Regions from separate parts of the Streptomyces sp. NPDC053673 genome, predicted to be linked through region 2. Evidence: riboswitches for the same ligand, from Rfam matches in the RefSeq annotation. Region 2 holds a riboswitch; each other region holds the start of a gene.
What was found. A riboswitch is a leader RNA that binds a small molecule or an ion and turns the genes downstream of it on or off. The one in region 2 is predicted to bind cobalamin.
Positions count from the first base shown of each region.

Region 1: it holds a riboswitch for cobalamin, as region 2 does, so the genes downstream of both, metE (5-methyltetrahydropteroyltriglutamate--homocysteine S-methyltransferase) here and ACZ6ZQ_RS21910 (cobalamin biosynthesis protein) in region 2, are expected to answer to the same signal.
Region 3: it holds a riboswitch for cobalamin, as region 2 does, so the genes downstream of both, ACZ6ZQ_RS23515 (prenyltransferase/squalene oxidase repeat-containing protein) here and ACZ6ZQ_RS21910 (cobalamin biosynthesis protein) in region 2, are expected to answer to the same signal.
Region 4: it holds a riboswitch for cobalamin, as region 2 does, so the genes downstream of both, cobN (cobaltochelatase subunit CobN) here and ACZ6ZQ_RS21910 (cobalamin biosynthesis protein) in region 2, are expected to answer to the same signal.

Region 1 is NZ_JBVJKN010000012.1:100,167-107,221, forward strand. Features, by position in the region: gene ACZ6ZQ_RS19120 (amidohydrolase) at 1-17, shown strand, start outside; gene ACZ6ZQ_RS19125 (hypothetical protein) at 144-440, shown strand; gene ACZ6ZQ_RS19130 (YbaY family lipoprotein) at 437-778, shown strand; gene ACZ6ZQ_RS19135 (SPW repeat protein) at 914-1,393, shown strand; gene ACZ6ZQ_RS19140 (MurR/RpiR family transcriptional regulator) at 1,630-2,550, shown strand; cobalamin riboswitch at 2,863-3,084, shown strand; gene metE (5-methyltetrahydropteroyltriglutamate--homocysteine S-methyltransferase) at 3,235-5,559, shown strand; gene ACZ6ZQ_RS19150 (crotonase/enoyl-CoA hydratase family protein) at 5,881-6,660, shown strand; gene ACZ6ZQ_RS19155 (class F sortase) at 6,755-7,055, opposite strand, start outside.
Region 2 is NZ_JBVJKN010000015.1:71,218-78,272, forward strand. Features, by position in the region: gene ACZ6ZQ_RS21880 (class II aldolase/adducin family protein) at 1-598, opposite strand, end outside; partial or broken gene ACZ6ZQ_RS21885 (hydrolase) at 647-766, shown strand; gene ACZ6ZQ_RS21890 (inorganic phosphate transporter) at 978-2,192, shown strand; gene ACZ6ZQ_RS21895 (hypothetical protein) at 2,208-2,429, shown strand; gene ACZ6ZQ_RS21900 (alkene reductase) at 2,539-3,609, opposite strand; gene ACZ6ZQ_RS21905 (MerR family transcriptional regulator) at 3,746-4,093, shown strand; cobalamin riboswitch at 4,201-4,355, shown strand; gene ACZ6ZQ_RS21910 (cobalamin biosynthesis protein) at 4,387-5,337, shown strand; gene ACZ6ZQ_RS21915 (cobyric acid synthase) at 5,334-6,920, shown strand.
Region 3 is NZ_JBVJKN010000017.1:43,982-51,036, reverse strand. Features, by position in the region: gene ACZ6ZQ_RS23540 (hypothetical protein) at 24-413, shown strand; gene ACZ6ZQ_RS23535 (hypothetical protein) at 529-1,056, opposite strand; gene ACZ6ZQ_RS23530 (ferredoxin) at 1,286-1,519, opposite strand; gene ACZ6ZQ_RS23525 (aldehyde dehydrogenase) at 1,519-3,006, opposite strand; gene ACZ6ZQ_RS23520 (MBL fold metallo-hydrolase) at 3,314-4,354, shown strand; cobalamin riboswitch at 4,620-4,767, shown strand; gene ACZ6ZQ_RS23515 (prenyltransferase/squalene oxidase repeat-containing protein) at 4,860-6,119, shown strand; gene ACZ6ZQ_RS23510 (SCO2322 family protein) at 6,206-6,898, shown strand.
Region 4 is NZ_JBVJKN010000058.1:20,387-27,441, forward strand. Features, by position in the region: gene cobN (cobaltochelatase subunit CobN) at 1-1,765, opposite strand, end outside; cobalamin riboswitch at 1,803-1,936, opposite strand; gene ACZ6ZQ_RS37355 (cobalamin biosynthesis protein CobG) at 1,981-3,378, shown strand; gene ACZ6ZQ_RS37360 (precorrin-8X methylmutase) at 3,375-4,016, shown strand; gene ACZ6ZQ_RS37365 (precorrin-2 C(20)-methyltransferase) at 4,022-5,521, shown strand; gene ACZ6ZQ_RS37370 (flavin monoamine oxidase family protein) at 5,916-7,055, opposite strand, start outside.

The sequences.
Region 1 (7,055 bases), on a different contig from region 2:
CCGCACCCGACGCCTGAGCGCCGCGACGGCCCCGGCCCGGCAACGACCCGGATGGGCGTACTGGCCGAGCGGCAGGGGATGGAACGCATGGAGGCGACGAAGTCCCCGTCCGAGCACGTTCCATCCCCTGCCTGAGGAGACGCATGAACGCCGGTCCGTCGGAGCCCACCCGCCGCACGAAGAAGACCGCTGCCGCCGAGGCCACCACCCGCAGGACCACCGGCCGAAAGACCGCGGCCCGCAGGACGAGCCCCGACGGCGGGACGGCACCCGCCCGCAAGACGGCTTCCCCCGGAAGAAGGCCGCCGCCGGCACGGCCGCCTCGTCGAACGGCAGCGGCCGCGCTCCTGGCGCGACTCGACGAGCGCGACCCGGAGCGCGAACCGGGTCGCGCCCCGGAGCGGGCCCCGGCACCGATGCCGGCGGGCAGGCCGGCATGACGGACACCGTCGCGGGCTTCGTGGCCCTCCCCGCCGACACCCCGAGGGCCCTGGCGGCCCGGGTCCTCGTCGAGGTCCGGGACGTCTCGCCGGCCGACGCTCCTTCCACGGTGGTCGGGGCACAGGTCCAGACGGACGTCGAGCTGACTCCGGGGGGCCGCGTGCCCTTCGCCGTCAGGGTGCCGGACCTCGATCCCGGCGCCTCCTACGGACTGCGGGTCCACATCGACCTCTCCGGCACCGGAGCTCTGTCCCAGGGGGACCTGATCAGCACTCAGGCGACCCCCGTTCCGCCGGAGTCGGCCGATGAACTGATCGCTCCCGTCACCGTCGTATGACCGTGCCGCAGCCGCCCGGACACGGTCCGTATCCGTCCCCACGAGTTGTCCCGGCCGCGTTGACCGGAACAGCGCAAAAAGCGTTTCATTGCAGGTGAAGGGCCGATTTCACGCTTCCGAAGGAGGCGGCCCGCCATGACCACCCACCCAAGCATCGAGCAGCACCCCGACCTGGCCGAGATGCGCGCACGTTTCGAACGGGCGACCGCGACGCCTCGCGCGCAGGCGATAGAGACGCTGGCCCTCCTCACGGGCCTGTACCTGGCGGCTTCTCCGTGGATCGCCGGGTTCAACGGCCTCACCACGCTGGCCGTGTGCAACCTGATCACCGGTGTCGCCTATGCCCTGTGCATGGGCGGGTTCGGCTCGGCCTACGAGCGGACCCACTCCCAGGCCTGGTGCGCCATAGCCATCGGAGCCTGGACGATCATCTCCCCCTGGGTCGTCGCCGGTAACGTCGCGACGGCCCGCAGCATCGTCAGCAACGTCATCGTCGGCGTCGTGGCGCTGCTGCTCGGTCTGGCCATGGCGGCCGTGGCCGAGCGCCGCGTCGGCGGCCTCCGCCGCACTCGGGCCTCCGCGCGCGGCGGCCCGGACATCGGTCCCATGCGCTGAGCGCGCGTCCCGCCTCAGGGAAGGCTCCGGCCCCGGCAAGTGCCGACCGGGTCGGGGCCTTCCCGCACGACTGCCGGTTGTTCCGCTCAGCCGTCCCCGAACTCGCCGCACGGCCGCCGCAGTCGGCAGCCGCGTACGGGGCTGTCCCACCAGCCGGACAGTGGCCGACGGTTCCCGTGGGCGACCACGGTGCGTGAGCTATGTTGAACCCAAGTGGGATGCGAAGGAGGCACACCGTGCCATCAGATCAGCAGGCGCGCGCGCAGGCGTCTGCGATCACGCCGGGAAGGCAGTCTCCCGATGCGGAGCCGACGCCTGTGGAGAGGGTCCGTGCTCTGTTCGGCGGGCATCGGCTGTCTCCCGGGCAGCGGCGGATCGCGCAGTACATCATCGACCACCTCACCGAGGCCGCCTTCTTGTCGATCACGGATCTCGCGGACCGGGTGGGGGTGAGCCAGCCGTCGGTGACGCGGTTCGCGTCGTCGGTGGGGTTCAGCGGATTCCCGGCGCTGCGGGAGGCGCTGCAGCCCATCGCGCTGAGCGCGGTCGCCGGGTCGGTGGACACGGGGGAGGACCGCCGCAACGAACTGCAGGCGGCCGTCGACGCCGAGATCGGCAGTCTGGAGGGCCTGCGCCGTGTGTTCGCCGACACGGGCAAGGTGCTCGACGTCGGCCGGGAGCTCGCCCGGTCGGTCCCGCTGACGGTTCTCGGCCTGCGGATCTCCTCGTCGCTCGCGGAGTACTTCGCGTACGGGGCGAGGCGGATCCATCCGGACGTGCGTCTGGTCTCGCGCGGGGGGAGCGTGGCCTACGACGCGCTGCTGCAGTCCCGGGAGGCGGGCGGCACGTGGGTGCTGGCGTTCGCGATGCCGCGGCACGCCAAGGAGACGCTGGCGGCGATGCGGGCCGCACGCAGTGCGGGCCTGCGCACCGCACTGATCACGGACCTGACGATGGGGCCACTGGTCGACGAGGCCGATGTCGCGTTCACGGCCGCCACCGGATCACGTCTGGTCTTCGACTCGTACGCGGCGCCGGGGGTGCTGTCGGCGGCCATCCTCCAGGCCATGGCCGATGCCGATCCCGAGCGTACGCAGATGCGTCTCGAGCAGTACGAGCAGGCCGCTGAGCAGCACGATTTCTTCCTGGAGGACTGACGCCGGCGGGGCCGGGCGGCGGTCTTGCGGAAGGGACTTTCACACCCAGAGGTGCATGAATTTTTTCATGCCCTTGCTTACTTGGCAGTAAATATATTTACTTCAGGTGGCACTGCGGACGACACTCCTCCTCGTCGGCCCCACGGTGTTCTGTTAGGGCAGCCTCTCCCCTTGGCTGCCCCCCGGCGGCCCCGGTCAACCCCTGGGCCGGGGCCGCCGGCAAGACGGCCGGTCTGCTGCATGCAGGCCACCCGCACCCGCGCATCACCTTCCGGAATGTGAACAGTGATGTCCGCGCACCCACGTACCCCCTACGCTGACCGTGCAGCTGGTACGCCCTGTCAGCCGGACAGGAGCGTCGTAAGAGGGAACCCGGTGGGAATCCGGGACTGCCCCGCAGCGGTGAGCGGGAACGACCGCCGTCATACGCACTGGGCCCGGCCGGGTCTGGGAAGCGACGGCCAGTAGATGTCCGCCGGGAAACCGGCAGACGTGCCCGCGAGTCCGAAGACCTGCCCGTTGCCCGCCCGCGACGTACGCGTGCGGAGATCCCGGTGACCTCGAGGGCGGGTCGGCGCACACACCAGGCGGAACGGGCAACACCCGGCCGCCCGGTCGCCGTTCCTTCGCGCCCTCGACCCGTCCCGGGGTCGTATCGGAGACACGCTCGCGAAGGAGAGTTCCGTGACCAGCAAGTCCGCAGCCACGGGAGCACGGGCCACCGTGTACGGCTACCCCCGGCAGGGCCGGAACCGGGAACTGAAGAAGGCGATCGAGGGCTACTGGAAGGGCCGCGTCACCGCGGACGCCCTCCGGGACACCGCCGCGGACCTGCGCCGCACCCACTGGCGGCAGCTCGCAGAGGCCGGTGTCCACGAGATGCCGACCGGTGACTTCTCGTACTACGACCACGTCCTGGACACCAGCGTGATGGTCGGCGCGATCCCCGCCCGCCACCGTGCCGCCGTCGAGGCAGACGCCCTGGACGGCTATTTCGCGATGGCACGCGGCACCCAGGACGCGGCGCCGCTGGAGATGACCAAGTGGTTCGACACCAACTACCACTACCTCGTCCCCGAGCTCGGCCCCGGCACCGTGTTCTCCGCCGATCCGGCCAGGCAGGTCGCCGAGTTCAGGGAGGCGCTCGCACTCGGCCACCGCGCCCGCCCCGTGCTCGTCGGCCCGGTCACGTACCTGCTGCTGGCCAAGCCCGCTCCCGGCGTCGACGACGGCTTCGAGCCGCTGACACTGCTGGACCGGCTGCTGCCGGTGTACGCCGAGGTACTCGCCGATCTGCGGGCCGCCGGGGCCGAGTGGGTGCAGCTGGACGAGCCCGCCCTCGTCCAGGACCGCACCCCCGCCGAACTGGACGCCGCCGCCCGCGCCTACCGCGCCCTCGGCGGCCTCAGCGACCGGCCCAGGCTGCTGGTCGCCTCCTACTTCGACCGGCTCGGCGAAGCACTGCCGGTCCTGGCCAAGGCTCCCGTCGACGGTCTCGCCCTCGATTTCACCGGCCCGGCCGCCGCGAACCTCGGCGAACTCGCCGCGGCCGGCGGGCTGCCCGGCAAGCGCCTGGTCGCCGGAGTCGTCGACGGCCGCAACGTATGGATCAACGACCTCTCGGCCTCGCTCGCCACCCTGGGTACCCTGCTCGGTCTCGCCGACCGGGTCGATGTGTCCGCCTCCTGCTCGCTTCTGCATGTGCCGCTGGACAGCACCGTCGAGCACGACATCGATCCACAGATCGCCCGCTGGCTCGCCTTCGCCCGCCAGAAGACCGCCGAGATCGTCACCCTGGCCCGTGGTCTCGCGCAGGGCACGGACACGATCGCGGCGGAGCTGGCCGCGAACCGGGCCGATCTGGCTTCCCGTGCGGGCTCGGCGATCACCCGCGACCCGGCGGTGCGCGCCCGGGCGGCAGCTGTCACCGACGCGGACGGCCGCCGCGCGCAGCCGTATCCGGAGCGGGCCGCCGCCCAGCGCGCCCACCTCGCGCTGCCGCTGCTGCCGACGACCACCATCGGATCGTTCCCCCAGACCGGCGAACTGCGCACCGCCCGTGCCGATCTGCGCGCCGGGCGTATCGACACCGCCGGCTACGAGGAGCGCATCGAGGCCGAGATCCGCGAGGTCATCTCCTTCCAGGAGAAGGCCGGAATCGACGTCCTGGTGCACGGTGAGCCCGAACGCAACGACATGGTGCAGTACTTCGCCGAGCGGCTCACCGGCTACATCGCCACCCGGCACGGCTGGGTCCAGTCGTACGGCACCCGCTGCGTCCGCCCGCCGATCCTCGCCGGCGACATCTCCCGCCCCGAACCGATGACCCTGCGCTGGACCCGCTTCGCGCAGTCACTCACCGACCGACCGGTCAAGGGCATGCTCACCGGCCCGGTCACCATGCTCGCCTGGTCCTTCGTCCGCGACGACCAGCCGCTCGGGGACACCGCACGCCAGGTCGCCCTCGCCCTGCGGGACGAGGTCGACGACCTCGAAGCGGCGGGAACCTCCGTCATCCAGGTCGACGAACCCGCCCTGCGCGAGACGCTGCCGCTGCGCGCCGCGGACCGGGCCCGCTATCTCACATGGGCGACCGAGGCGTTCCGCCTCACCACCAGCGGGGTGCGCCCGGACACCCAGATCCACACCCATATGTGCTACGCCGAGTTCGGTGACATCCTCCAGGCCATCGACGACCTCGACGCCGATGTCATCAGCCTGGAGGCCGCCCGCTCCCATATGCAGGTCGCCGGTGAACTCGCCATCGCCGGCTATCCGCGCGAGGTCGGCCCCGGTGTGTACGACATCCACTCGCCACGCGTCCCTGGCGCCGCCGACGCGGGGGCCCTGCTCCGCAAGGGACTCGAGGCCATCCCGGCGGAGCGGCTGTGGGTCAATCCCGACTGCGGCCTCAAGACCCGCGGCTGGCCGGAGACCCGGGCGTCACTCGACAACCTCGTCGCAGCGGCCCGTGAGATCCGGACGGACCTCTCCGCACCGGCATCCTGAGCCCACTCCGTGCCGGGGCCGGGCACCGATGTGCGTGCCCGGCCCGGCACACCCCCGACCAGCGCCGGAGTGGGACCGCTCGGCGAGGCGGTCACGCAGCAACTCTGTACGTACGCAGCGACACCCGGCGCGGCGAGGCCGCCCAGGTGCCCGGCTGCCCGGGACAGCGGATGAGGCTGGCTCCGGGGTGCCCGGGCCCACTAGTGCCGCGACCGGGCAAAGCTTGCCGGGAGGGGCACTAGCTTTCGTCGGGACCATCCGGTACTCGCGGCCCGGGGATTCCTCCCCGGGCGGCGGTCGACCCCTGTGGGAAGGCGAACGATGAGCGAGAACCCTGCGGTGCGGATCGAGCGCGAGGGCCCCGTGCTCACGGTGATCCTCAGCCGCCCCGAGGTCCGTAACGCCGTCGACGGCCCGACCGCCGCCCGACTCGCCGAGGCCTTCCGTGAATTCGACGCCGACCCTGACGCGGCCGTCGCCGTGCTGTGGGGCGAGGGCGGTACCTTCTGCGCCGGCGCCGATCTCAAGGCCATCGGCACGCCACGCGGAAACAAGGTCCTCGCCGACGGTGACGGGCCGATGGGCCCCACCCGGATGCGGCTCGGCAAGCCCGTCATCGCGGCGGTCTCCGGCCACGCGGTGGCCGGTGGCCTGGAACTGGCGATCTGGTGCGACCTGCGGGTCGTGGAGGAGGACGCCGTCTTCGGGGTGTTCTGCCGCCGCTGGGGCGTTCCGCTCGTGGACGGCGGCACCGTACGGCTGCCGCGCCTGATCGGGGAGAGCCGGGCCATGGACATGATCCTCACGGGCCGCCCCGTCCCGGCCCCGGAGGCGTACGGCATGGGGCTCGCCAACCGGCTCGTACCGGTCGGCGACGCCCGCCGGGCGGCGGAGCAACTCGCCCGGGAGATCGCGGCGTTCCCTCAGCTGTGCCTGCGCCACGACAGACTTTCCGCCCGCGAGCAGCACGGCCTGAGCGAGCCGGTCGCCCTGGCCGCCGAGTACCGGCACGGCATGGTGCCGCTGACCGCGGGGGAGACCCAGTCGGGCGCCGACCGGTTCGCGGGTGGCGCGGGCCGTCACGGGAGCTTCGCGGACTGAACCGCGGAGCCTGCCCATGCCCCGGCCCGCGGCTCCGCCCCCGGCCCGGCGGCGGACCGGGCATGTGGCCGGGGGCATCGGGACCGGCTGTGGTTCAGGCCTTCGCGGCCTTCGCGGCCTTCCTGGCGGAGTCGAGGTGGGCGAAGACGACGACGTTGTCCTTGTAGTCCTTGGTCTTCAGGTCGAATTCGCCACCGCACGTGATCAGGCGCAGCTGCGCCGACGGGGTGTCGTTGTAGACGCGCTCATTGGGGAAGCGCGCCTTGCTGAACATCTCCACCGAGTCGACTTTGAACGTCGCGACCTGCCCGTCCTTGCGGGTGATGTCGATATGGTTTCCGGGCTTCAGCGCACTCAGCCCCACGAACACGGCCGGGCCGGTCTTGGTGTCGACA
Region 2 (7,055 bases):
CCCGGCCGGGCAGCGAGCCGGCGGCGAGCCAGAGCCGGCACATCCACTCCAGCTGGGCGGTCCGGTCGTAGGCCTGGTCGAGTGAGTTTCCGTAAGTGATGGTCCCGTGGTTCTGGAGGAGACATCCCGTGCGGTCCTCGAGCGCCCGGAGCACGTTCTCGGCCAACTCTTCCGTTCCGTACAGGGCGTACGGAGCGACTCGGACGGGGCCGCCGAGGGTCGCGGCCATGTAGTGGATCAGCGGCACCTCGCCGACCAGGGTGGAGACGGCGGTGGCGTGCACGGCGTGGGTGTGCACGACGGCGACAGCGTCCGTGCCGCGGTAGACCGCGAGGTGCAGCGGCAGCTCACTGGTGGGCGTGAGGTCCCCGAGGATCTGCCGCCCGTCGAGTCCGACCCCGACGGCGTCCTCGGCGGCGAGCCGGTCGTACGGCACTCCGCTCGGCGTGACCAGGACGATGTCGCCCGCGTCGGTCGCGACCCGTACGGAGACGTTGCCCGAGGTCCCGACGACGAGTCCGTCGGCGGCGGTTCTGCGGGCGGTGGCCACGAGCTCCGCCCACGCCTGCGAGATCGCTTCCTGCCCCTGCTGTGTCATGGGGTGATCCTGTCAGGCCGCCCTGCCGGACCGGTCCTCGGGCGAGGCGGCCCGCTGCCGGCGGGCTGGTCGTACTGGACGATCCGGCAGTACGACAACGGCGGCGGAAGCCTGCCGGGTGACCAGGATCTCTTCAACGGATCCGCCGCACACCGAGGGGGCTTCGCCGCGCGGCAGCAAAATGTCCCCCGCGGCCGTACTGGCACCGGTTCTGCCGGGTTTCCCGCTGCCCGCCCCGCTTCGCTCCCGTCGCTCCACTTCACAAGCGGAGTGGCAGAAACTCGCCTCGGACACTGCGAAGCCCGCCTCAGTTAACCTTCCGTTCATCCAGGTTGCCTACGTTCAGCGCGCCACTGACGTCCAATAGAAGCCTGGGTAAATGGAAAACATCACGCTTCTCCTCGGGATCGTGATCATCACCGCTCTCGTGTTCGATTTCACGAACGGTTTCCACGACACAGCCAACGCGATGGCGACGACCATCTCGACCGGTGCACTCAGACCAAAGACGGCGGTGGCCATGTCCGCCGTACTCAATCTCGTCGGCGCCTTCCTGTCCGTCGAGGTCGCGAAGACGATCTCCGGCGGGATCATCAACGAGAGCGGCATCCGCACGGAGGTGATCTTCGCGGCGCTCGTGGGCGCGATCCTGTGGAACCTCTTCACCTGGCTGCTCGGCCTGCCGTCGAGCTCCTCCCACGCGCTGTTCGGCGGTCTCATCGGCGCCGCCGTGATGTCCGCCGGCTTCTCGGCGGTGAACGGCGGCACCATCGTCACCAAGGTGCTGATCCCGGCCGTCGCCGCGCCGATCGTCGCCGGTCTCGCCGCGCTGCTCGCGACGAAGCTGACGTACAAGATCGGCAGCAGGGCCGACGACAAGGCCACCTCCAAGGGCTACCGCGCCGGCCAGATCGCCTCCGCCGGCCTGGTCTCCCTCGCCCACGGCACCAATGACGCGCAGAAGACCATGGGTGTCATCACGCTGGCGCTGGTCACCGGCGGCGTCCTCGCCCCCGGCTCGAACCCCCCGATGTGGGTCATCGTCTCCGCCGGCATGGCGATCGCGCTCGGTACGTACCTGGGCGGCTGGCGCATCATCCGCACCATGGGCAAGGGCCTGACCGACCTCCGGCCGCAGCAGGGCTTCGCCGCCCAGACCAGCGCCGCGACGGTCATCCTGGCCTCCTCGAACCTCGGCTTCTCGCTCTCCACCACCCAGTCCTGCTCCGGGGCCGTGATGGGCGCGGGCCTCGGCCGCAAGGGCGGCGTGGTCCGCTGGTCCACCGCCACCCGGATGTTCGTCGCCTGGGGCCTGACCCTGCCGGCCGCTGGTCTGGTCGGTGCCGCGGCCGAGTTCCTGACCAGTCAGGGCACCTGGGGCGTCATCGCCGTCGGCGTGCTGCTGGTTGCGAGCTCCGCTGTGATCTGGTCGCTCTCGCGCCGCAAGCCGGTCGACCACACGAACGTCACCGACGACGAGGCCGCCGACGCCGAGCAGGCAGGCGCCACGGCGCTGGACGACCTGAAGGTCACCATCCCCGCCCCGGCCGCCCCCGCCGGTGAGCCCGCCCCCGCCCCCACCGCCGCGGCGTAAGGAGGAAACGAAAGCATGAAGATCGACTGGGCAGCTCTCGGCTCCGTCTTCGGCGTGAGCCTCGTCGTCACCGTCGCCCTGGTGGGCTTGTTCACCCTGGGCGTCGTGGGTCTCTCCAAGCAGGAAGCCGCCTCCGCGCAGGGAGGCTCCGCGGTCCTGGCCCGCACGGGTGCCTACGCCTGCTTCGCGCTGTGCGCGGCGGCGGTCGCGTACGGGATCTTTCTGATCGTCGCCTGATCCGGCAGACCACTTCGTCCGGTCCGTGCCCCATCACCGGGGCAGAGGACCGGACGAAGGTTTTTGCGGCGCGGAAGGTCAGGCCCCACGGCCACTGCCGCGACGCAGGTCAGTGCTGATAACTGGAGTAGTCGAGGTAGCCGGTGTCGCCGCCCCGGTACCACGTCTCCTGGTCGCTCTCGCGCAGCGGGAGTCCGAGACGGAGCCGCTCCACCAGGTCCGGGTTGGCGAGGTAGGCGCGGCCGTAGCTGATCAGGTCCGCTCCGAGGGCGAGCCAGCGCTCGCCGAGCGCCCTGTCGGTCGGCTTCGGGCCGATCTGCCCGCCCGGGTTGACGATGAACGCGCCGGGCCACGCCTTGCGCAGCCCGACGAGCACGTCGTCCTCGGCTGCGACCAGGGTATGGACGTAGGCGAGACCGATCGGGGCGAGCGCCTCCAACAGGGCCCCGTACAGCTGCGGCACGTCGTCCTCGACCATGTCCCAGACCTGGCCCCCCGGGGAGAGACGGATGCCCACACGGTCGGCGCCGATGGCGTCGGCCGCCGCCTCCGCCGCCTCGACGGCGAAGCGGATGCGTCCGGTGATGGAGCCGCCGTAGGCGTCGGTGCGGCGGTTGGCGTTGGAGGACAGGAACTGCTGGATCAGATAGCCGTTCGCCCCGTGCAGCTCGACGCCGTCGAAACCGGCGTCGATCGCCCGGCGCGCCGCGTCGGCGAACACCTGCACCTCGCGCTTGACCTCGCCGGTCGACAGGGCCCGAGGGACGGGGGCGGGCAGAAGTCCCTTGGGGCCGGTGAACAGTTCGCCCTTCAGCGCGATCGCGGAGGGTGCGACGGGGTGGTGGCCGACGGTCTCGGGATGCGCGACCCGGCCGGAGTGCATGAGCTGGGCGAAGATCCTTCCGCCATTGGCGTGCACCGCGTCGGTCACCGGCCGCCACGCCGCGACCTGCTCATCACTGTGCAACCCGGGGGTGTTGGGGTTCGACTGCCCCTGCAGGCTCGGCTGCACCCCTTCACTGACGATCAGGCCGGCGGTGGCGCGCTGGGCGTAGTAGGTCGCCGACGACGCGGCGGGTATGCCGTTCTGTGAGGCGCGAGCCCGGGTCATCGGGGCCATCACGACGCGGTTGGGCAGCCGGAGGTTTCCTAGCTGGTAGCTCTCGAACAGGCTGGTCACAGTCATTCCCTTTGCTCTGCAGGACGTGCTGGTCGGTCGTGAGCTACGCTAAAACCTGACGTTGACGTCAGAGGCAAGTCCTGTGGTCCGGATCACCGATGGGGTCCGGACCACCGGTGAGGCATCGGGAGGCAATGTGCGTATCGGCGAGCTCGCCACCAGGACGGCCGTGAGCGTGCGCGCCCTGCGCTACTACGAGGAGCAGCAACTGCTCGCGTCGGAACGCAGCCCCAGTGGACAGCGCCGGTACCCGGAGACCGCGATCGAGCGCGTCATCCTGATCCAGCAGCTGTATGCCGCGGGGCTGTCCAGCAGGACGATCCGGGGGCTCCTTCCCTGTATCAACACGGGAGTCAGCACACCGGAGTCCCTTGCCCTGCTGAAGGCCGAACGCGACCGGATCGGCGACCGGATCGGCGAACTGGTCAGCACCCGGGACCGGCTCGACGCCGTGATCGCCGCGGCCGAGGGGACGGACCACTAGGTCGTGCGCCGGCGTGTGGGACTCCGCGCGCCCGCGAGCGGGACTCCGTGCGGCTCCGTGTGGGACTCCGCACACTGTCCCGTCGCAGGTCAAGGGCGAGTTGACGGGTGTTCTCGGCCCGTGGTGGACTTCCGGAGCCATTTACGGCGGCAGAAGAGGAAGCCGGTGCGAATCCGGCGCGGTCCCGCCACTGTCACGGGTGCGTCCCCGTTCAACGGGACGCTGCCCGAAGCCAGGAACTCTCTCCCGCCGGTCACGTCGAGCCAGGGCGCGGACCCTGAGTGAGGACGAACATGCGTGCAGAGCGGACCTTTGCATGCGGTGTCGCTGCCGGACTCGCCGGCGACCTGCTCCTCGGCGATCCGCGCCGTGGGCATCCGGTCGCCGCGTTCGGCCGGGCCGCCGCTGCCGTCGAGCGGGCGCTGTGGCGCGACCACCGAGGGTGGGGCGCGGTGCACACCGCTGTCTGCGCCGGGGGCGCCGTCGTCGCGGGCGCGCTGGCCGCTGCTTCCGTGCGCCGTTCCCGTACGGCATCGATCGCGCTGACCGCGGCCGCCACCTGGGCCGTGGTCGGCGGCACGTCGCTGGGGCGGGAGGCCCGGGCGATCGGCGGGGCGCTGGCGGCCGGGGACATCGAGGTCGCCCGGGAGCGGCTGCCCCATCTGTGCGGGCGTGACCCGCAGTCGCTGGACGGACCGGGGATCGCCCGGGCGGTCGTCGAGTCCGTCGCCGAGAACACCTCCGACGCGGTCGTCGGCGCCCTGGTGTGGGGGGCGCTCGGCGGGGTGCCGGGGCTCGTGGGCTTCCGTGCCGTGAACACCCTGGACGCGATGGTGGGCCACAAGTCGTCCCGCTACCGGCGGTACGGCTGGGCGTCGGCGCGGCTCGACGACGTCGCGGGCTGGCCGGGCGCCCGGCTGACGGCGGCAATGGCGACGGTCGCCGGCGGGAATCCCCGGGGTGCGGTACGGGCCTGGCGCGAGGATGCCGCGAAGCATCCGAGCCCCAACGCCGGCCCGGTGGAGGCGTCGTTCGCGGGGGCGCTCGGAGTGAGGCTCGGCGGGACGCTGTCCTACGGGGGGCGGGTCGAGCACCGGCCCGTGCTCAACGGGGACGGCCGGGCCGTCGAAGTCGCGGACATCGAACGTGCGGTGCGGCTGTCGCGTCGCGTGGGGGTGCTGGCACTCGCGGCGTGCGCGGGCGCGCGGCTCGTATACGGGGCTGTCAGGGGGAGGCGTAGATGAGTGGCGGTGGACTGCTGGTCGCCGGGACGACGTCGGACGCGGGCAAGAGCGTCGTCACGGCGGGGATCTGCCGGTGGCTGGTGCGCCAGGGCGTGAAGGTCGCGCCCTTCAAGGGACAGAACATGTCCCTCAATTCGTTCGTGACGCGCGAGGGCGCGGAGATCGGCCGTGCGCAGGCCATGCAGGCGCAGGCGGCTCGGGTGGAGCCCTCCGCGCTGATGAACCCCGTGCTGCTCAAGCCGGGCAGCGACCGGTCCAGCCAGGTCGTGCTGATGGGCAAGCCGGTGGGCGAGATGAGTGCGCGCGGGTTCTTCGGGGGGTCCGGGCCCGCGGCGCAGCCGCGATCAGGTGCTGTGTCTCCCGGGAAAATGCTGCACGGCGGGCGGCAGCAGGCGCTGTTCGGGCCCGTCATGGAGTGCCTGGAGGAGCTGCGGGGCACGTATGACGCCGTGATCTGCGAGGGGGCCGGCAGCCCGGCCGAGATCAATCTGCGGCGCACGGACATCGTGAACATGGGCATCGCCCGGGCTGCGGGCTTCCCCGTGGTGGTGGTCGGGGACATCGACCGGGGCGGGGTGTTCGCGCAGTTCTTCGGTACGACGGCGCTGCTCGCTCCTGAGGACCAGGAGCTGATCGCCGGCTATCTGGTGAACAAGTTCCGCGGTGACGTCACGCTCCTGGAGCCGGGTCTGGAGATGCTGCACGGGCTCACCGGGCGGCGGACGTACGGTGTGCTGCCCTACGCGCACGGGCTCGGCATCGACGAGGAGGACGGCCTGCACGTTTCTCATAAGCACAGTTCCCTGCGGGGTGCGGTACGCGAGTCCGTCGTCGCCCCGCCGGTCGGCGAGGACGTGCTGCGCGTCGCGGTCTGCGCCGTACCGCTGATGTCCAACTTCACCGATGTGGACGCACTGGCTGCCGAGCCGGGCGTGGTCGTGCGCTTCGTGGACCGCGCCGAGGAACTCGCCGACGCCGACCTGGTCGTCGTGCCCGGCACGCGCGGCACCGTGCGCGCCCTGGAGTGGCTGCGCGAACGGGGCCTCGCGGACGCGATCGCCCGCCGCGCGGCGCAGGGCCGTCCGGTGCTCGGTATCTGCGGTGGCTTCCAGGTGCTGGGCGAGCGGATCGAGGACGAGGTCGAGTCACGGGCCGGGTCCGTGGCGGGGCTCGGGCTGCTGCCGGTGCGGGTGCGGTTCGCGCCCGAGAAGACCCTCGCGCGGCCGGTGGGTGAGGCGCTCGGAGAGCCGGTCGAGGGGTACGAGATCCACCACGGTGTCGCCGAAGTCCTCGGCGGAGAGGCCTTCTTGGACGGCTGCCGGGTCGGATCGGTGTGGGGCACCCACTGGCACGGCTCGCTGGAGAGCGACGGCTTCCGGCGGGCGTTCCTGCGCGAGGTGGCCGCGGCCGCCGGGCGCCGTTTCGTGCCGGCCCCCGACACGAGCTTCGGCGCGCTGCGCGAGGAACAGCTGGACCGGCTCGGCGACCTGATCGAGGAGCACGCCGACACCGACGCGCTGCTCGGCCTGATCGAGGGCGGCGCGCCCGCCGGGCTGCCGTTCATCGCGCCGGGCGCGCCGTGAGCGCCTGTGGCGGGGCTCCTTCGGAGCGCATCCGGGGGTACCCCCACGCCGCAGGGCGTAGGGGGAGTTCGAGGACGGCCACCCCGGCCAACCCGGCGCTGCCGGTTCCGGATGGAGCGCAACGGCCTCGGCAGG
Region 3 (7,055 bases), on a different contig from region 2:
TTGGACCACACCAGGAGGAACCAGTGTCATACCCGCACCTGCTCACCCCCGAGGAGAAGCTCGCCGACGCGAAGAAGCTGTTGAGCCTCCCGCGTATCGTCGTGATCTGCGGCTCCACCCGCTTCATGACCGAGATGAACGAGGCCGATCTGCGGGAGACCAAAGCCGGAAAGATTGTCGTCAAACCGGGCTGTGACATGAAGTCGCCGCACGAACTTTGGTCCGATCCCGTCGAGGCCGAGGCGCTGAAGGTTCGACTCGACGATCTGCACCGGGCGAAGATCCGGCTCGCTGATGAGGTGCTCGTAGTCGGCGACTACATCGGAGACAGCACCCGAGCCGAAATCGCCTACGCCCGGTCGCTGGGCAAGCCCGTGCGGTTCACGCACCCCGAAGTCGACCCTGACGCCTGACCGCCCGCTGCCACCTCGACAACCAGGGCCGGCAGCCCACCGCCTGACCGTCTCGCGGTGGCTTCGGCCGCCGCCCACCCCACACCCTCCGCAGGCATCCCTTGGAATTGATCGTCTAGGACGCCTTGTTCTTCGCCAGGTCCTCCTGGAAGAGCTTCCCGCACTCGGGGCCCTTGTCCGTGGCGATGAACGAGATCATCATGAAGGTCCCGGCCTTGCCGTGCCGGCTCGCCTTCAGGGTCCAGCCGCTCTTGTCGAGCGACTTGATGGTCGAGCCCTGCTGGTCGAAGTTCTGCGACTCCGTCCAGCCGCCCTTCGTCAGGTTCGCGACCGTCGCGTCGTAGGACTTCGTCGGATCGGCGGCCTTCTTGTCGTCGGCCTGCCACGAGACCATGCACTGCTTGAGGTTCGCCGGAACGTCGTCCGACGGCTTCTCGGTGAACCCGGCCGCCGTGGCCGCGTCCGCGACCTCCTTGGTCACCGCGGCCGCGTCCAGGCTCCCGCCCGCTTCCGCCGGTGCGGAGGACGAGGAACCGGACGCACCCGCGCCGCCCTTGCCCTCGTCGGAACCGCCCTCGCTGCCGCACCCCGTCGCCAGCAGCACCACACCGGCAGCCGCGGCCGCCCACCTCGCCTTGCGCACAAGTCTCCCAATCCGGGCCGCGCGCGGGCCCGTTGCCCACACGATCATGGGAGCAGTCTGGCACGGGTGCTCGCGCCGCTGTTCGCACGGGCTAATCCTCGGACGGGGAAAACGGCTGATTCCCGGTCGGGGAAGAGGGCCGATCCTCAGGCGGGGACAAGGGCTGATCCTCGGACCGGGGAAAGAGCTGGTCCTCGGGCGGGGACAGGACCTTCCCCGGGCGGGGGCACTAGTCCTCGGGCGGGAAAACGGCCTCGCCCGTGTCCGGGAGCGTGATCAGGATCGCCTCGACCGGGCAGCCCTCCGCCGCGGCGAGGATCTGTTCGTTCGCGTCGGTCTCTTCGGCTTGCGGATGCGACTGGCGGGCCGAGTCCAGCTTGAAGCCGTCCGGCGCGTGGTTCACGCACATCCCGGAGCCGATGCACACGCCCCGGTCGACCTCGACATGCCAGCGGTCACCCATCAGATCTCGCTCCCGCCCGCCGCGTCAGCGGCAGATGTATACGTCGACGGCAAATGGATCATTTTGTGCTCAAGGTACGCGCCGAAGCCCTCAGGACCGAACTCCCGCCCAAGTCCGGAGTTCTTGTATCCACCGAATGGCCCGAGCATGTCGAGGCTGAACGTGTTGACGTTGTACGTCCCCGTCCTGATCCGCCGCGCGAAGTCGATGCCGTGTTCGACGTCTGCCGTCCACACGCTGCCGCTGAGCCCGTAGTCGGAGTCGTTGGCGATCTTCGCGGCCTCGCTCTCCTCCCCGTAGGGCAGCAGACAGATGACCGGTCCGAAGATCTCCTCGCGAGCGATGCGCATGGAGTTGTCGACGCCTCCGAAGAGGGTCGGCTCGACGTACCAGCCGCGGTCGAGACCCGCCGGACGGCCGCCGCCGGTGAGGATCTTGGCGCCTTCCTCCTGGCCGATCCTGATGTAGTCGAGGGACCGCTGCCGCTGCCGCTCCGCCACGAGCGGGCCGACCTGGGTCGCCGGGTCCAGCGGATCACCGGTCACCAGCGCTCCGGCCGCCGCGGCGAAGGCGTCGGCGAACTCGTCGTAGCGGGACCGCGGCACGAGGATGCGGGTCTGGGCCACGCAGGCCTGCCCGTTGTTCATCCAGGCCGCCGGCACGATGCCCTGAACGGTCGCGTCGAGGTCGGCGTCCGGCAGGATCACGGCCGCGGACTTGCCACCCAGCTCCAGCGTGACGTGGGTGAGATTGCGAGCGGCGACCTCCATCACGCGCTTGCCCGCGGCAACCGAGCCCGTGAACGACACCTTGTCGACGCCCGGATGCCCGACGAGGTACTCACTGACCTCACGGCCCGCGGGGAGGATCGACAGCACACCGTCCGGCAGCCCGGCCTCGCGGGCGATGTCGGCCAGGATGTACGCGTCGAGCGGCGTTTCCGGCGACGGCTTGAGGACGACCGTGCAGCCGGCGAGCAGCGCGGGCGCGAGCTTCGCCGCGGCGACGAACTGCGGGACGTTCCACGGTACGACGGCCGCGACGACCCCGACGGGCTCGCGCCGCACGAGGATGGGCCCGAGGACGCCGGCGCGCTGCTCCTCGTGGGTGAAGTCGCGGGCGACGGTGATGGCGGCATCCCAGACCATCATCGCGCCGAGCGCCTGCGCCAGGACGCTCCAGGAGTACGGTGAGCCGTTCTGCGAGCTGATCGAGCGGGCGATCTCCTCGTGCCGTACGGCGATCGCGTCCTTGATGCGGCCGACGATCTCGATCCGCTCGGCGAGCGTCGTCCGCGGCCAGGGCCCGTCGTCGAACGCGGCACGGGCCGCGGCGACCGCTCGGTCCACATCCGCCCGCGACGCATGCGGGACGCGGCCGATGACGTGCTCGGTGTGAGGTGAGATCACCTCGATGGTGTCCGTGCCGAGGGGATCGACCAACTCCCCGCCGATGAACAGTTTTCCGTGCTCGACCAGCTCGGTCATGACGTCCGCCTCCCACACACCGGGGATCTGCCGGAGATCTGCCGGAGACCTGCCGGACGATCAGCCGGAGATCTACTGGGGATCTTCTGACACTGTTTCAGAACTGATACCAGTTCCAGTTCAAGTAAGCCAGGCCACGGAGGAGGGCCGATGGGCCCATCAGTCATCGGCGTCGAGACTGTCGTCGTGCAGCTTCCGCCAGAGCCGGGCCGGGGATTCCAGCAAACTCTCCCGGACCGTTCTGACGGTCCATCAGTTCTCGTTATAGTGAGCAATGCCCCTGCCGCCTCCGGAGATTCGAGGACGCATGCCACAGGTGATCCAGCACGGCGGAGGCGTCTGGTCCCTCCAGGTCCCCATCCCGGACAACCCGCTCGGCCACACCCTGGTCCATGTCCTCGACACCGGCCGCGGCCCCGTCCTCATCGACACCGGCTGGGACGATCCGGCCTCCTGGACGGCCCTCACCGAGGGCCTGTCCGCCATCGGCACCTCGGTGGCCGACGTCCACGGCGTCGTCATCACCCACCACCACCCCGACCACCACGGACTGTCCGGTCAGGTGCGCGAGGCGTCCGGCGCCTGGATCGCGATGCACGCGGCCGACACCGCCGTCGTACGCCGCACCCGGGAGGCACAGCCCGGCGCCTGGCTCGACTACCTGGCCGACAAGCTCGCCGCCGTCGGCGCCCCCGAGGAGCATCTCGCCCCGCTGCGCGCGGCGCGCGCCGAAGGCCGGACTCGCACCCTGCCCGGGCTCCGGGCCGCCCTGCCCGACCGGGAGATCGTTCCCGGGGAGCTGGTCGACCTGGCCGGCCGTCGGCTGCGCGCGATATGGACGCCCGGCCACACCCCCGGGCACGTCTGTCTGCACCTGGAGGAGGAGCATCCGGCGAACCTCCCCGGCGTCGGACGGCTCTTCTCCGGCGACCACCTGCTGCCGGGGATCACCCCGCACATCGGCCTCTACGAAGACCCCGGCGACTCCACCGTCACCGACCCGCTCGGCGACTACCTCGACTCCCTGGAGCGTGTGGGCCGCCTCGGCGTCGCCGAGGTCCTCCCGGCGCACCAGCACGCCTTCACCAACGCCCCCGCACGAGTCCGTGAGCTGCTGGCCCACCACGAGGAGCGGCTCGGCGGACTGCTGGAACTCCTCGCCGCGCCGCTCACTCCGTGGCAGCTTGCCGAGCGTATGGAGTGGAACCGCCCCTGGGAGCAGATCCCCTACGGCTCACGGAACATCGCGGTCTCGGAGGCGGAGGCCCATGTGCGCCGCCTGGTGAAGCTGGGGCGGGCGGAGGCGGTGGCGGGCAGTGATCCGGTGGCGTACGTGGTGGCTCGCTGACGCCCGTCCCCGTCGGCCCGGGTGGCGGCATTCCGGCGGGCGCTTCCGCGCGGGCCCGTCAGCGTGCACGTCATGGCGGTCATTGCGTCGACGACCCATGTCGACCGCCCCGGACCGCGACACCATGTCGACGGGCCCGGACCGCGGGGCAGACCGCGACCCCGAACCGCGACCCGGACCACCGGGACAGACCGCACGCCCGGCCGTGCGCCCGGCCGCTAGCCCGCCCGCCCATGGCGCCGACCGTCCCGGGGGCCCGGAATACGGACCGGTAGAGTGTGCGAGTCGTCATCACACCGTACGGGGGGAAGCCGGTGCAAATCCGGCACTGACCCGCAACCGTGAGCCGCCGTCGCAGGCGGTGAGTCGGAATGCCTCGTACCGGAGTGACCGGCTCGCGCCATCGGGACCGCCCGGTGGCCGGCACCGTCGAGGTATACGGCGCCGGAGCCTGGTGCCTCAGCGTGCCTGTGCCCGGCTCCCGACAGGAGAGGCACAGTCCGCCATGACCGTTCGCCGCAGCGCAGCAGCACTCGCCGCCGCTTCCGCCGTGCTCTGCGTGGCCGGTGCCCCGGCCGCGACGGCCGCGCCCACCCCTTCTCCCTCGCCCACGATCCCGGCCGGGCTGTACGGCACGAAGGACCCGACGTACGACGGTGTCTGGCGGCAGTCGCTGGCGCTGCTCGCGCAGGACGTCATGCGGACCGTGCCCGCCGCGAAGTCCGTCGACTGGCTGACCGGGCAGCAGTGCGCGAACGGCGGCTTCGCCTCGTACCGCGCGGATGTCAGCAAGCCGTGCGACGCGAAGACGATGCTGGACACCAACGCAACGGCGGCCGCGGTGCAGTCCCTGCGCGCCCTCGGCGGGCACCAGGACGCCGTCAACAAGGGCCTCGAGTGGCTGAAGTCCGTGCAGAACGCCGACGGCGGCTGGAGCTACAACCCGGGCATGCCGTCCGACGCCAACTCCACGTCGATCGTGATCGGCGCCTTCGCCGCTGCGCAGGCCAAGCCGGGCGACGTGAAGTCGAAGGACGGCAGGACCCCCTACGACGCACTCGTCTCCTTCGCGATCCCGTGTGCCGACGCGACGGGCGGCGGGGCGTTCGCGTACCAGCCGGACAAGGCGGGCAAGCTGCTCGCGAACGGCGACGCCACGGCGGCGGCGGTGCTCGGCGGACTGGGCCGCGGCATGATCGTCGGCGGCCCGAGGCCGGACGGTGAGCCGAAGTGCGCCACCCCGGCCAGGGCGACTCCGGAGCAGGCCGCACGCAACGGCGCCGCGTACCTCACGAAGGCGCTGGCGAAGACCGGGCACCTGGACTCGCCGCCGCTGCCCGGCGCGACCGACCCGGCCCCGCTGCCGGACTTCGGCAACACCGCGGACGCGGTGCTCGCCCTGTCCGCCGCCGGGCACAGTGACAAGGCGGCCGGTGCGGTGGCCTGGCTGGAGAAGAACTCCGCCGCCTGGGCGAAGGACGCCGGACCTGCCGCGTACGCGCAGCTCATCCTCGCCGCGCACGCGTCCGGTGCCGACCCGCGCGACTTCGGCGGTGCCGACCTGGTCGAGCAGCTGAACGCGACCGGCCCCGCGCCCACAGCCACGGACACTGCCACGCCCCAGCCGCGCGAGGGCGACTCCGACGACGAGACGGACAAGGGCGGCGACAGCGCCGGTATCTGGTGGATCGTCGGCGCGGGTGTCGCGGCCGGCGCGGGCATCGGCTTTCTGATCAGCGGTCGCCGGAAGAACCAGCAGCAGTGATGCCGGGGGCGACCGACCGCACTCGCCCCCGCACCCGCGCCCGCGGTGCGCGGTGGTACGGGATACGCGCAGGGGTGGGCGCGGTCGTGCCTGCACGACTGACCGCGCTCGTCCTCTCCCTCGGCGTCGCGCTCACCGTGTTGGGCGGCGCGGGGTCTGCGCAGGCGGCGGGCTACCGGTACTGGTCGTTCTGGCAGTCCGACGGCGGGGCCTGGGCGTACGCCACCCAGGGCCCGGCCACGGCCCGGCCGGCCGATGGCACGGTGGACGGCTTCCGCTTCTCCGTCAGCGCGGACTCCCAGGACTCGGCCGAGCCCCGGACCGCGCCCGGCTTCGCCGAGCTGTGCGCGGGTACCCCCGCGAAGGCCGGCACCAAACGCGTCGGCGTGGTCGTCGACTTCGGCACCCCCGCCGACGCGCCGGGGGGCGAGACGCCGCCCGCCCCCCGCACCGGCTGTGCGCAGGTCCGTCCCGACGCCACCAGCGCGGAAGCCCTCGCCGCGGTGGCCGAGCCCCTGCGCTACAACACGGATGCGCTGCTGTGCGCGATCTCCGGCTACCCGAGGACGGGCTGCGGCGAACAGGTGTCGGGCGACGCCCCGTCGACGACAGCGTCCCCGCAGTCCTCCTCGCAGTCCTCCCCGGGGTCCGCCTCCGCGCCTGCCGAGGCGTCCAAGGCGACCGGCAGCGGCCCCTCGCTCGGCCTCCTCGCGGGCGTCGCCGCGGTCCTCGCGCTGGGCGTGGCGGCGTTCTGGCAGTCCCGCCGCCGCCGCGGATGACCCCGCCGAACCCCGGCCGCCGCGCCGGTACCGACCGCACACGTCAAGCCCGTCCGGCGGTTGAGGACGGACTCACCGGCCGCGTCCACGACGACGGCGCGTCTCCAGCCCGCCCGACGACGCCTGCGGACGGACACACCGGCCGCGCTCACGAGGA
Region 4 (7,055 bases), on a different contig from region 2:
CGAGATGGTCGATGAGGGTGGCGTGCACGCGGCGCTTGGCCTGGGTGCCCTCACCCGGGTCGTTGACCAGGAACGGGTAGACGAGCGGCAGGTCGCCGAGCGCCGCGTCGGGGGCACAGGCGGCGGACAGGCCCGCGTTCTTGCCGGGCAGCCACTCCAGGTTGCCGTGCTTGCCGAGGTGGATCATCGCGTCGGCGCCGAAACCGCCGTCGTCCTGCCGGGCCGCGATCCAGCGGTAGGCGGCGAGGTAGTGGTGCGAGGGCGGCAGATCGGGGTCGTGGTAGATCGCGATCGGGTTCTCGCCGAAGCCGCGCGGCGGCTGGATGACGACGAGGAGATTGCCGCGGCGCAGGGCGGCCAGCACGATGTCGCCCTCGGGATTGCGGGAGCGGTCCAGGAACATCTCGCCGGGCGCCGGGCCCCAGTGCTCCTCGACGTGCTCGCGCAGTTCCTGCGGCAGGGTCGCGTACCAGCGCTTGTAGTCGGCGGCCGGGATACGGACCGGATTGCGGGCGAGCTGCTCCTCGGTGAGCCAGTCCTGGTCGTGGCCGCCCGCCTCGATGAGCGCGTAGATCAGCTCGTCGCCGTCGCCGGACGCGAGGCCGGGGATCTCCTCCGTACCGAAGTCGTAGCCCTCCGCCCGGAGCCGGCGCAGCAGCGAGACCGCGGAGGCGGGGGTGTCGAGGCCGACGGCGTTGCCGATGCGGGAGTGCTTCGTCGGGTACGCGGACAGGACGAGGGCGAGCCGCTTCTCGGCGTTCGGGATGTGGCGCAGACGGGCGTGGCGTACGGCGATCCCGGCGACGCGGGCGGCGCGCTCGGGGTCGGGGACATAGGCCGGGAGGCCGTCCTCGTCGATCTCCTTGAAGGAGAACGGGACGGTGATGAGGCGGCCGTCGAACTCCGGGACCGCGACCTGGCTGGCGGCGTCCAACGGGGACAGGCCCTCGTCGTTCTCCTCCCAGCTGCTGCGCGACCCGGTCAGGCACAGCGCCTGCAGGACGGGCACGTCGAGCGCGGCGAGCGCGCCCGCGTCCCAGGACTCGTCGTCACCGCCGGCCTGTGCCTCGGCGGGCCTGGTGCCGCCGGCGGCGAGGACGGTCGTGACGATGGCGTCGGCGCCGCGGAGCTGTTCGAGGAGCTCCGGCTCGGGGGCGCGCAGCGATGCCACGTAGAGGGGGAGGGCCCGGCCGCCCGCGTCCTCGACGGCGTCGCAGAGGGCACCGACGAAGGCGGTGTTCCCGCTCATGTGGTGGGCGCGGTAGTAGAGCACGGCGATGGTGGGGCCGGTGGGGCCGGTGGTGCTCTTCGCCTCACGGTCCAGGTGGCCCCAGGTCGGCGCCGGGGCCGGGGGCTCGAAGCCATGACCGGTGAGCAGGACCGTGTCCGACAGGAAACGGGCGAGCTGCTCCAGATTGTCCGGACCGCCGTGCGCGAGGTAGGCGTGCGCCTCGGCGGCGATCCCGACCGGGACGGTGGAGGCCTCCATCAGCTGGGCGTCGGGGGCCTGTTCGCCGGTGAGGACGACCACGGGCCGGTCCTGGGCCAGCAGCTGGTCCAGACCCTCCTGCCAGGCGCGGATACCGCCGAGGAGCCGTACGACGACGAGGTCGGTGCCGTCGAGGAGCGCCGGCAGCTCGTCGAGCGGGAGCCGGGAGGGATTGGCCAAGCGGTACGCCACCGGGCCGTCGTTGCCGTCGGCCGCGCGGGCGCTGAGCAGGTCGGTGTCAGAAGTCGACAGCAGCAGGATCGTCGCGTGCGTCATCGCGTGCGCAGGCCTTCCTCGGGGTGTCCGCGCCCCGGGTGGTCGTAGGACGGCGGGAGTTCCTGACTCGCCGGGTCCCGAGGGCCCGGCTCACAGTGGCGGGACCGCGCCGGATTCTCACCGGGCTTCCTCCCCAGGGCCCTGGGACCCCTTGCCTTTCTGCATAGTAGAGGCTGGCCCTTGCCGACAGGGCGGCCACCTGGAATGACGTAGGTATGCTCGCCGCCATGCCGCCCACACCGCCAACACCCCCGGACCGGGACGAACCCCGCATTCGGGACCGGGGAGACGCATGCCCGGGCGCGCTGCGGCTGCACGCGGCGGACGACGGGCAGCTGGCCCGACTCCGGTTGCCCGCAGGCGTCTTGACGCCTCGTCAGGTCGAAGCCCTGGCCGATGCTGCGGAGCGGCTCGGTGACGGGGCGCTGAGCATCACCTCCCGTGGGAACGCGGAACTGCGCGGCCTCGGCGAGGGGTGCGGGGCGCAGCTCGCGGGAGTGCTCCGGGAGGCCGGACTGTTGCCCTCGGACACGCACGAGCGGGTACGCAACGTGCTGGCCTCACCGCTCGCCGGACTCGACGGACTCGGTTACGGCGACGTCCAGTTGTGGGCGCGCGAACTGGACGTGCTGCTGTGCGCGAGCGACGGGGCGGCCGGGCTGTCCGGGCGGTTCCTGTTCGCCCTGGACGACGGGCGCGGGGACGTGGCGGGCCTCGGTGCGGATGTGACCTTGCTCGCAGAGACGGGCGGCTCGGCGCTCGTACGCGTCGGGGACCAGGCGTTTCGCATCCGCGCTGCCGATGCCCCGCGCGCGGCCCTCGCCGCCGCGGAAGCCTTCCTCGCGGCGGCGGTCGCGGCGGGCACGGGGGCGTGGCGGGTGCGGGAGCTGCCCGGTGGGCAGGACATTGCCGTGGGGGCGCATCTGGAACGGGCGGGCGTCGCCGCGGAAGCTTTCCCCGCTCCGCCCCTTCCCGGCTGTGTCGATGTGCGGCTCCGCCACGTGGGGAGCAAGCCCCCGGACCCCCGTACGGCCTTCGGCCGTGAGGCGGAACCCGTGCCCGGGGTCGTAGAAGGGCCCGGCGGCTGGGCCCTCTCCGTCGCCGCCCCGCTCGGACGGCTCACCGTCGCGCAGGTCCGCGCGCTGCTCCCCGCGCCCGCGGACGAGGTACGGCTCACGCCGTGGCGCGGAGTCGTCGTGCCCGGGTTCGCCGACCGCGCGGCGGCCGAGGCGCGGCTCGCGCAGCTCGGCGAGGCCGGGCTGATCACCGGCGCCGACTCCCCCTGGTACGGCGTCGGCGCCTGCACCGGCCGGCCCGGATGCGCCAAGTCGCTGGCCGACGTGCGGACCGACGCGGCACCCGGCCGGGGCGGCCTGCCCGTGTACTGGTCCGGCTGCGAGCGGCGGTGCGGACATCCGCACGGGGAGTACGTGGACGTCCTGGCCACGGCGGACGGCACGTACCGGGTGACCGTGCTCGGCGCCGGCGTACCGGTCGGCGGGCCGACCGACGTACCGACAGACCGGGGGCTGGCCGACGCTGTCGCGGTGGCACGGGCCACGCCCCTCCCGACGACCGTCCCGACGACCGCCACGAAGACCGTCACGAGATGAGCGAGAGCACAGTGTTCGACTACGAGAAGGACGGCGCGGAGATCTACCGCCAGTCCTTTGCCACGATCCGCGCCGAGGCCGATCTCGCCGCGCTGCCCGCCGACGTCAGCCAGGTCGCCGTGCGGATGATCCACGCCTGCGGCATGACCGACCTCGTCCGCGATCTCGCCTACTCGCCCGGCGTGGTGGCCCGCGCACGCGCGGCCCTACGTGCCGGCGCACCCATCCTCTGCGACGCCCAGATGGTCGCCAGCGGTGTCACCCGCAAGCGGCTGCCCGCGGACAACGACGTGATATGCACGCTCTCCGACCCGTCCGTGCCCGCGCTCGCCGCCGAACTCGGTACGACGCGCAGCGCGGCCGCGCTGGAGCTGTGGCGCGACCGTCTCGACGGCGCGGTCGTCGCCGTGGGTAACGCGCCCACCGCGCTCTTCCGGCTCCTGGAGATGATCGAGGAGGGCGCGCCCCGCCCGGCCGCCGTCATCGGCGTGCCGGTCGGATTCATCGGCGCGGCCGAGTCCAAGGACGCGCTCGCCGTGCACGGTTCGGGCCTGGAGCACCTGGTGGTGCGCGGGCGGCGCGGCGGCAGCGCCATGGCCGCGGCAGCGATCAACGCGATAGCGAGTGAGGCGGAGTGAGCGACGTGACCGGGAAGCTCTACGGCGTCGGGCTGGGGCCCGGCGATCCGTCGTTGATGACCCTGCGCGCGGTGGAGGTCATCGCCGAGGCGGACGTCGTGGCGTACCACAGCGCCAGGCACGGCCGTTCCATCGCGCGCTCGATCGTGGCGAAGCACCTGCGCTCCGACCACATCGAAGAGCGGCTGATGTACCCGGTCACGGTCGAGACCACCGATCACCCCGGCGGCTACCGCGGCGCGCTCAACGACTTCTACGAGGAGGCCGCGGAGCGGCTCGCGGCGCATCTCGACGCGGGGCGGACCGTGGCCGTGCTCGCGGAGGGCGACCCGCTCTTCTACGGCTCGTACCAGCACATGCACAAGCGGCTGGCCCACCGGTACCCGACCGAGGTGATCCCCGGGGTCACGTCGGTCAGCGCGGCCGCGGCCCGGCTCGGACAGCCGCTCGTGGAGGCCGAGGAGGTGCTGACGATCATCCCGGGCACGCTGCCCGAGGAGGAGCTGACGGCCCGTCTCGCCTCGACCGACTCCGCGGTGGTGATGAAGCTGGGGCGGACCTTCCCGGCGGTGCGCCGGGCGCTGGAGCGCGCGGGGCGGCTGGACGACGCGCGGTACGTGGAGCGGGCGACGATGCCGGGCGAGCGTACGGAGCCGCTGGCCGAGGTGGATCCGGAGTCCGTGCCGTACTTCTCGGTGGCGGTGCTGCCGAGCCGTGTCGACGAGGTGCGGCCAAAGACGCGTCCGCAGGGCGAGGTCGTCGTGGTGGGCACCGGCCCGGCGGGTCCGCTGTGGCTGACGCCCGAGACGCGAGGGGCGCTCGCCTCCGCCGACGACCTGGTCGGCTACACGACGTACCTGGACCGGGTGCCGGTACGGCCCGGCCAGCGGCGGCACGGCTCCGACAACAAGGTGGAGTCGGAGCGCGCCGAGTTCGCGCTGGACCTCGCGCGGCGCGGGCGGCGGGTGGCGGTGGTCTCGGGCGGCGACCCGGGGGTCTTCGCGATGGCCACGGCGGTGCTGGAGGCCGCCTCCCAGGAGCCGTACGCGGACGTTCCCGTACGCGTCCTGCCGGGCGTCACAGCGGCGAACGCCGCGGCGGCGCGCGCGGGCGCCCCGCTCGGCCACGACTACGCGACGATCTCCCTCTCCGACCGGCTCAAGCCGTGGGAGGTCATCGCGGAGCGCCTGCGGGCCGCGGCCGCCGCGGATCTCGTACTGGCCCTGTACAACCCCGGCTCGCGCAGCCGCACCTGGCAGGTCGCCAAGGCCCGCGAACTGCTTCTGGAGCACCGCGCCCCCGACACCCCCGTCGTCGTCGCGCGTGACGTGGGCGGCCCGGAGGAGAGCGTACGGATCGTGCGCCTCGGCGAACTGGACCCGGCGGTGGTCGACATGAGGACGCTGCTGCTGGTCGGCTCCTCGCAGACCAGGACGGTCAGGAGGGGGTCGGGCGCCGGGGCCGGCGAGGAGATCGTCTGGACCCCGCGCACGTACCCCGGTTAGGGATCCGGCGGATCAGGCTGGATCAGCGAGTCGCAGGGCCTCGCGAACGAACCCAGCCAGTTCCGTGGCCGGAAAGGTTTGCCGGGAAGCTCGCGGCGTCCGGTGCATGAGGTCTCCCCCGGCCCGGGGGGCCGAGGGGACGCATCGCAAGGCTGAGCATCGCCCTCGTACTGGATGTACTTGGGTGACGCGACAACGCAGCGAGGTGCCGTGCAGGGCGTCGCGAGCCGGTGAACCTTTCCGGCCATGGCACTAGATCCGCGGGACAGGCCCTGGGCCCCTCCGGCCCTGAGCCTGTCCGGCACTTGGCCGGTCCGGCACTTGGCGCGGGCCCGCGCCCGTCGGCCCGGCCCTTCGTCGCGAGCGCGGGGCGGGGGTGCGGGCACGGGGCCGGTCAGTTCGCGGCCAGGACTTCGCGGGCGGCTCGTTCGCCGGAGCGCACCGCCCCCTCCATCAGTCCGTGCATCAGCGTCGCCGACTCCGTACCGGCCCAGTGGACCCGGCCCACGGGCTCGCGCAGCGCGCTGCCGTAGTTGGTCAGGGCGCCCGGCGGGAAATGGGCGACCATCCCGCCCAGCGACCACGGTTGGCCGGACCAGTCGGTCTCCAGGTACGCGGTGGGACGGCGTGCCTCCGCGCCGAAGCGCTCGGCGAGCGCGCCCAGAAAGACCGTCTGCCGCTCCTTGGGGTCCAGGCGACCCAGCCGGACGGCCCCGGGCCCGAACGCATAGCTGCTCAGCACTCCTGGCCGCCCCGAACGCGGGGTCTGGTCGATGGTGATCGGGAGGGGCGACTGGGGTGCGAGCGTCTGCCCCGACAGCCGCTGCCCCCTCCAGAACGGCTCGGGGTACTGCGTGAGCACCCGGATGATCGCCCCGGGCACCACCCGTTGCCGCAGGTGGCTGTGTGCGGCGGGCAGCGGCGGGTCGAAGGAGATCCGGCCCGCCAGCACGGGCGGAGTGGCCACGATCACCCGTCGTGCTCGTACGGCGAGCGCATCCGAGACGACCCGCACGTCGGTGGTGTTCTGCACGATCTGCCGGACGGGGCTGGACAGGTGGACCGCCGCGCCCAGGCGTTCGGCCATCCGCCGGGCGATTTCGGGGGCTCCGCCGTCCACGAGATGGGATTCCGTCTTCCGGGAGTCGGTGTAGTAGCCGAAGCCGCCTCCGCCACGCGCCAGAACGAGTGCGCCCAGCAGCGAGACTTCCGCCGGGTCGGCGCAGAACAGCAGATTCATCGTCGACCTGAGGAGGGTGTGGGCGGTGGCCGAGGGCACGTTGAGCGGATGGGAGAGCCACTGCCCGAGCGTCCGGGCGTCCCACTCCCGTGCGCGCCGGGCCTTCCAGGGGGCGTCCGCCGGGAGCCGCCGCGCCATCAGGTTCAGGCGAAGGAGCGCCAGTCCGAGTGCGGCGAGCGCGCCCGGGCCGGTGCTGGGGATGTTGCCCCGGTAACGGTGGTTGACGCCGTCGAGGCGCACGATGCGGTCGCCCTCGTCGTACTGCGGGTACACCTCGAGCCCCAGCTCCCGGCA